Regions from separate parts of the Bacillus sp. MC1252 genome, predicted to be linked through region 2. Evidence: riboswitches for the same ligand, from Rfam matches in the RefSeq annotation. Region 2 holds a riboswitch; the other holds the start of a gene.
What was found. A riboswitch is a leader RNA that binds a small molecule or an ion and turns the genes downstream of it on or off. The one in region 2 is predicted to bind S-adenosylmethionine.

Region 1 (3,412 bases), 580 kb from region 2:
TCGTGTTACATGCCCCTTTCACAGGTGGCGGACTTGTATTTGAAGAAGGCGAAGACGAGAAAAGCATTCAATATCAAGCAGCCCATCACCAATTTGTTGCAAGTGCTTTAGCTGTTAAAGCGGGACACGAAATCATTCCAGATGCGAAAATTGGCTGTATGATTGCAGCTATGACCACATATCCGTACAGCTCAAGACCAGAAGATATGTTTGCTGCGATTGATCAAGACCGTAAAACATTGTTCTTCTCAGATGTACAGGCAAGAGGCTACTATCCAGGATACATGAAACGTTATTTACGTGAAAATGGAATCACCATTGAGTTCCAAGATGGTGACGAAGACATTTTAAGAAACCATACAGTGGACTATATCGGCTTCAGTTATTATATGAGCTTTGTGGCAAGTACAGATCCTGCAATCCTTGATCAGGCTGAAGGTGGGAATCTATTTGCAGGCGTGAAAAACCCATACCTTGAAGCAAGTGATTGGGGCTGGCAAATTGATCCGAAAGGACTTCGTACGACGCTTAATCAGCTGTATGACCGCTACCAAAAACCATTGTTTATCGTAGAAAATGGCTTGGGCGCTGTCGATCAAGTGGAAGAGGACGGATCGATTCAAGACGATTACCGGATTGATTACCTCAGAAGCCACTTGCTAGAGGCAAGAGAAGCGATCGCAGACGGAGTAGACCTGATCGGTTATACAAGCTGGGGCCCAATTGACCTTGTCAGTGCTTCAACTGCTGAAATGAAAAAACGCTACGGCTTCATTTATGTCGACCGTGATAATGAAGGAAACGGTACATTAGATAGAAAGAAAAAGAAAAGCTTCGATTGGTATAAACAAGTGATTGCTACGAATGGTGATTATTTAGATGTATAAAAGAAAGAGACAAACCGCTGATGATGCGGTTTGTCTCTTTTTTCGTCAAGGGACTATGACGTCCACACTTGATCAGCAATCTCAATCACATGACGCAGCTTTTCCCATTGCTGCTCTTCTGTTAACAGATTGCCTTCCTCCGTGGATGCGAATCCGCATTGTGGACTCAAACAAATTTGGTTGATGTCTACATATTGAGCCGCTTCCTCGATTCGTTTTTTGATTTGTTCAACCGGCTCAAGCTCACCGTACTTTGAAGTCACAAGACCAAGTACGATTTGAAGATTTGGGTTCTTCACATATCGAAGAGGCTCAAATCCGCCAGAACGATCGTCGTCAAATTCTAAAAAGAGGCCATCAAGATCTAAACCAGCAAAAATCGTTTCTGCCGCTGCTTCGTAACCACCTTCAGCTGCCCATGTTGATTTAAAATTGCCACGGCAAATGTGCATTGTGATGACTAAATCCTCTGGGCGATCGGCAACGGCTTCATTGATTGTTTTTGCAAACGACTCACGAAGTTCATCTTCCTCGCGGCCAAAGGCTTTGATTTGTTCATGACCTTTTTCAGAAAAGAACACTGCCCATGCCGTATCATCTAGCTGCAAGTAGCGGCAGCCTGCATCATAAAAAGCACGGATGGCTTTCTTATACGCCTGGGCCACATCATGGTGGAAATCATCTAAGCTGTCATACACACCTTCATCAAGCTTTCCACGGAAAAAGAGCATATTCGGACTTGGAATCGTCATTTTTGCCGTATGATCACCAGCGATGCTGTGAAGGAAGCGGTAATCTTCTAGCATTGGGTGCTCTGTAAAATCGATTTTACCCGTTACCTTAATGCCTCGTGCTTTTGTCGTTGTGTTGTGGAATTGAATGCCCTGATCTGCTTCAAATCCTTCGACCCCATCAAGTCCTTCAAGAAAGTCAAAATGCCACCATGCACGTCTGAATTCTCCGTCTGTCACAACCTCTAATCCAATCTCCTTTTGCTTCTCCACAATACGTGTGATTTCTGCATTTTCAATTTGTCGGAGCTGCTCTGCTGTCAGCGTACCGTCTGCTTTTTGCTTACGTGCTTCTTTGATGCGCTCTGAACGGAGTAAACTTCCTACTTGATCTGCGCGAAATGGCGGCTTTGTTGTTTTCTTTCCAATGGTTTGTACTTGTGTCATGCTGAATCCCTTCCTTCTACAGGTTGAATATCAAATAAAAAAGCTCTTCCTTGGATAAGGAAGAGCATCATATACTGTGAGATCTCTGCCTTATCTTCAAACAAGCGTGTGCTTGCTTAAGGAATTAGCACCATTCTGTTCCTAGGAACAGCGGTTGCCGGGTTTCACAGGGCCAGTCCCTCCACCACTCTTAATAAGGTTACCTTTTGATTCAATTTTCTTAATATACACAATTATTCAATCTTTTCGAGAAAAAGTCAATGGCTTTTACAATTTATTTTCCTACATAAACAAATCAGCGACAAGAACACCAGCTAGTCCGACAAGTGAAAGAACAGTGACCATCAATGTCCATGTTTTAAAGGTTTGGGCCATTGACAGGTTAAAGTATTCTTTATAAATCCAGAAACCCGCATCATTCACGTGAGAGAACGTAATACTTCCGGCACCTGTTGCGATCACCATTAATTCCGGGCTGACACCCGTTAATCCAATAAGTGGTGCAGAAATGCCAGCCGCGGTGAGACCGGCGACAGTTGCTGACCCTAATGATACACGCAGGACAGCAGCAATCAGCCAGGTGAGGAGCAGGGGAGAAAGAGTGCTTCCTCGCATGATCCCCGCAATGTATTGATCGACGCCGCTATCGATGAGCACCTGTTTAAAAGCGCCGCCGCCTGCAATAATTAATAGAATCATTGCAATGGAGCCAATAGAATCCGTGATCGACTTCATGACTTCCTGCATGCTTTTGCCCCTGCCAAGTCCAAACGTGTAGATGGCAAGCAGCACTGAGATTAATAGCGCAATCGCCGGTTCACCTAAAAACTCAGCTGTTGGCAAGAATGGAGAGGATGGGAAGAAAATTTCTAAAAATGCTCTGAATGTCATAAGTAATACAGGCAAAACAGCGGTAAAAATGCTAATCCCGAAGCTTGGCATTTCCTCTTCTGTAAATTCCTTTGGATTAAATAAGTTTTTCGGTATATGTGCATGCAATTGATCTTTTTGAAATAGTTTCGTAAACAGTAGTCCGCCTACTAACACAGCAGGAATTGCTAAAATAATTCCAACTAACAACGTTTGTCCCATGTTTGCTTGAAAGACATTGGCAATGGCTGTCGGCCCTGGATGAGGAGGGAGGAAGCCATGTGTTGTGATGAGTGCAGCGACGAGCGGCATGCCAACATACAACACAGGAAGTCTTGCGGCTTGAGCAATGGTAAAGACTAATGGAATTAAGATAATGAATCCGGTTTCATAAAACAGAGCAATTCCAATAACAAATCCAGTCAGCATTGTTGCCCATTGGATTTTCCCAATGCCGAATCGGTCAATGAGCGTCAT
Region 2 (3,412 bases):
CATGTGGTGTTTTTGAAGCCGCAACCGTGATGGTTTTGCTTTCGCTTGCGTTATTAGATGAACCGCATGCAGCTAAAATGCCTGCAAATGCTAGAAATAGTGCACTTAAAATCAATTTCTTCATGAATAAATCCTCCCTTAACGTTTATCAATTTTATTTGTAATCAAATCACCGATTATTTGAATAATAAAGACGATGATGAGAATAAACACAGTGGCTACTAGTGTGACATCTGTATTACCAGATTGGTATCCTTCCACATAGGCAAGGTCACCAAGTCCACCTGCTCCAATTGCACCTGCGATCGCAGTAGAGCCAATTAGAGCAATCGCTGTTACGGTAATGCCTGAAATAAGGGCTGGCAGTGATTCTGGCAGCAATACTTTAAAAATAATCGTAGACGTTTTAGCTCCCATAGATCGTGCTGCTTCAATGACTCCTTTGTCTACTTCTCGCAGTGCAATTTCGACAAGACGTGCATAGAAAGGAGCTGACCCAATGACAAGCGCAGGCAGCGCTGCATTTGGACCTAAAATAGTGCCCATTATTAGTTTTGTAAACCCTAATAAAAGAATGATTAAAATGATAAAAGGAATCGATCTGAAAATGTTGACGACTGCCCCAATAACGGTGTTAATCGGTTTATTTTCCCAAAGACCGCCTTTACTAGTCAGAAAGAGCAATAGTCCAAGGATGATACCAATAATAAAAGCAAATGCTAGTGAAATGAGTGTCATGTACACCGTTTCACCCGTTGCATTCCAAATGACATCTAGATCAACGTTCGGAAACCATTTCTCAAACATGTGTCATCACCTCAATTTCAACCTGTTTGCTTTGGATATAGGCGATGGCTTTTTCAACCTCGGTCTCTTCTCCATTAATATGGATAAAGAGTGTTCCAAACGCGCCTTCCTGCGTTTGAGAAATCTTTCCTTGAAGGATGTTCACATCGACCTCAAAAGATCGAACGATTTCAGTGATCAGCGGCTGCTCGGCAGAATCGCCGATAAAGGACAACCGTACCACCTGACCCTCTTTTACTCGCTCTAAGACGTGTTCGATTGTTTCTTTCGCTTCCTCTGGTTCAGCAAGCTGTTTCACAAATCGCTTCGTCATTTCTTCCTTCGGTTGTCTGAAGACACGTAATACTTCGCCTTCTTCGACAATGCGTCCATTCTCCATCACTGCCACACGATGACAGATTTTGCGAATGACGTGCATTTCGTGTGTGATGAGCACAATTGTCAGCCCTAATCGTTTATTGATATCGGCCAAAAGATCAAGGATGGAATCTGTTGTTTGCGGATCAAGTGCAGATGTAGCTTCGTCACATAGAAGAACCTTTGGATCATTGGCTAATGCTCTCGCAATTCCCACACGCTGCTTTTGTCCACCGCTTAGCTGAGAAGGATAAGCATTTTCTTTCCCTTCTAAACCGACCAATTTAATTAGTTCATTTGCACGGGCTCTCCGTTTTGACGTCGGAACACCTGCAATTTCGAGCGGGAACATAATATTTTGTCTTACTGTTCTTGACCAAAGTAGGTTAAAGTGCTGAAAGATCATGCTGATTTCCTGTCTTGCTTTACGAAGTTTCGCATTCGATACTTCATTGATCCGATTGCCTGCCACTTCAACAATTCCTTCTGTTGGCAGCTCCAGACCGTTTAATAGGCGAATAAGAGAGCTTTTGCCCGCGCCGCTATACCCGATAATTCCGAATATTTCACCTTTATCAATATCCAAGTTGACGTCTTTCACTGCGTCAACATTTCCGCTTTTTGAGTAGTACGTTTTTGATACATTCTGTAAATGGATCACAGTCTGCTCACCTGCTTTCTTGCTGAATCTATAGATTGCCATCACATACGTTCATTTATTCTTCGTGCTGTCATGACTCTAGCCTGCTGCCAAGTCAGTAAAAAAGACCTAACTGCAACGCAAGCAGAAAGGCCTTTTATTTCAAATACGCCTTTCTCTCATCTTTCAAAGCGTTGCGGCTTTGAGTGAATTGGCACCAATTTCAGCTATGCTGACGGTTGCCGGGTTTCATAGGGCACGTCCCTCCACCTCTCTTAATAAGAGAAAATATGTTGTTTTATGTGATGTTCATGTTTTTACTAACGTAGAATATCATGCTACCCGAGATATGTCAACGCTGTAAATCGCTAATTTCCAAGTAAACGACTACGTTATCATTTTCCGAAAAAAACCGTTCGTCAGCCAAAGCACAGCCTCTAGTCTGAGAAGCGCGCGGAATGAGCCTTTGACTTTGACTTGTCCCCTGCTGATAAGCTGCTGCAAGGACATGTCTCCATCTAATAATTGTAGAATTTCTTTCCTCTCACCATAGAAGATGAGATCCGATAACTCAATTGCAGGCAGTTTCTTCACTTCACCACGTTCATCCACAATCAATGTACAAGAGTCAGTTTCCGCCTCAAATGTAATCTTCAAGGATGATGAGGAGAGCAGCGGCTTTAACAATAATCGCTGCCCAGCGTTTCCATGGGTTTTCACTTTTTCCACATGTATAACCTCCCTGTCATTTGGTTATACATAACATTTCTCTACAAACATCGGCTTGTCCTTTATAAATAGCTCGACAAATTTTCAAATGAATTGCTTGAAATATGACAAAAAACCGCTTTATTTAGCGGTTTCAATCATTTCATGAAGATATGGAACTGAGTGAAAGGCGTAGCCTTTTTGCACAATCTCACCTTTTTTAAACAGTAGAAAGCAAGGTACACTTTCGATTTCAAATGCTTTCGCAAAGCCTGGTGAGTAGTTTAAATTGTTCTCGTAAAATGGAACATCCGGCTGCATGGCATCTACGACTGTCAGCATTTTCTTTGCCAACTGGCATGTTCCGCAAAACGGTGTATATAAGTACAAAAGAAATAAATCGTCCTCTATCTCCTTCAATTCATGCTCTTCAATCTCTTTCATATACGTCCACCCTCATAAATATTTGGAATGAACATCAATGTTTGCAGCTAATAGGATAGATGCAATGTGGGCTGACGGTGAAGCGGCCACTTCTCGGTACGTTCTGTCGACAAACAGATGAAGTGCTTCAGGGAATTCTTTTCGAAATTGCTTCCGCAGTTTGTCGCCAGCATCGTCACTGTCTGCTAATATGTAAACGTCTTTTCCGAATAAATCGTCCACGAGCTGATCCAGCTTCGATGTACTGATCGTACCATTGGTGCAAATGATGGTAACAGGTTCACTAATAACTTCTTTTAGCTTTTGTTTGTCTGATTTACCTTCTACAATGATGACCTTTTCTATCTCGACGTTCATCACGATCACCCGGCCCTTTTGACGTTGATTCACTTCTTCCTTAGATTACAATCTTTCATTCAGGTTGTAAAGATTAGGCACTTGATCATCAAAAAGACT

Region 1: it holds a riboswitch for S-adenosylmethionine, as region 2 does, so the genes downstream of both, ACYH0L_RS18040 (5-methyltetrahydropteroyltriglutamate--homocysteine S-methyltransferase) here and ACYH0L_RS15110 (methionine ABC transporter ATP-binding protein) in region 2, are expected to answer to the same signal.

What each region holds. Positions count from the first base shown of each region.
Region 1 covers NZ_CM166369.1:3,492,175-3,495,586, reverse strand. Annotated here, with positions in the region: gene bglH (aryl-phospho-beta-d-glucosidase) at 1-887, shown strand, start outside; gene ACYH0L_RS18040 (5-methyltetrahydropteroyltriglutamate--homocysteine S-methyltransferase) at 941-2,065, opposite strand; SAM riboswitch class I at 2,153-2,265, opposite strand; gene ACYH0L_RS18035 (gluconate:H+ symporter) at 2,348-3,412, opposite strand, start outside.
Region 2 covers NZ_CM166369.1:2,916,207-2,919,618, forward strand. Annotated here, with positions in the region: gene metQ (methionine ABC transporter substrate-binding lipoprotein MetQ) at 1-124, opposite strand, end outside; gene ACYH0L_RS15105 (methionine ABC transporter permease) at 139-807, opposite strand; gene ACYH0L_RS15110 (methionine ABC transporter ATP-binding protein) at 800-1,825, opposite strand; SAM riboswitch class I at 1,981-2,089, opposite strand; gene ACYH0L_RS15115 (SCP2 sterol-binding domain-containing protein) at 2,192-2,533, opposite strand; gene ACYH0L_RS15120 (thioredoxin family protein) at 2,654-2,956, opposite strand; gene ACYH0L_RS15125 (toprim domain-containing protein) at 2,969-3,313, opposite strand.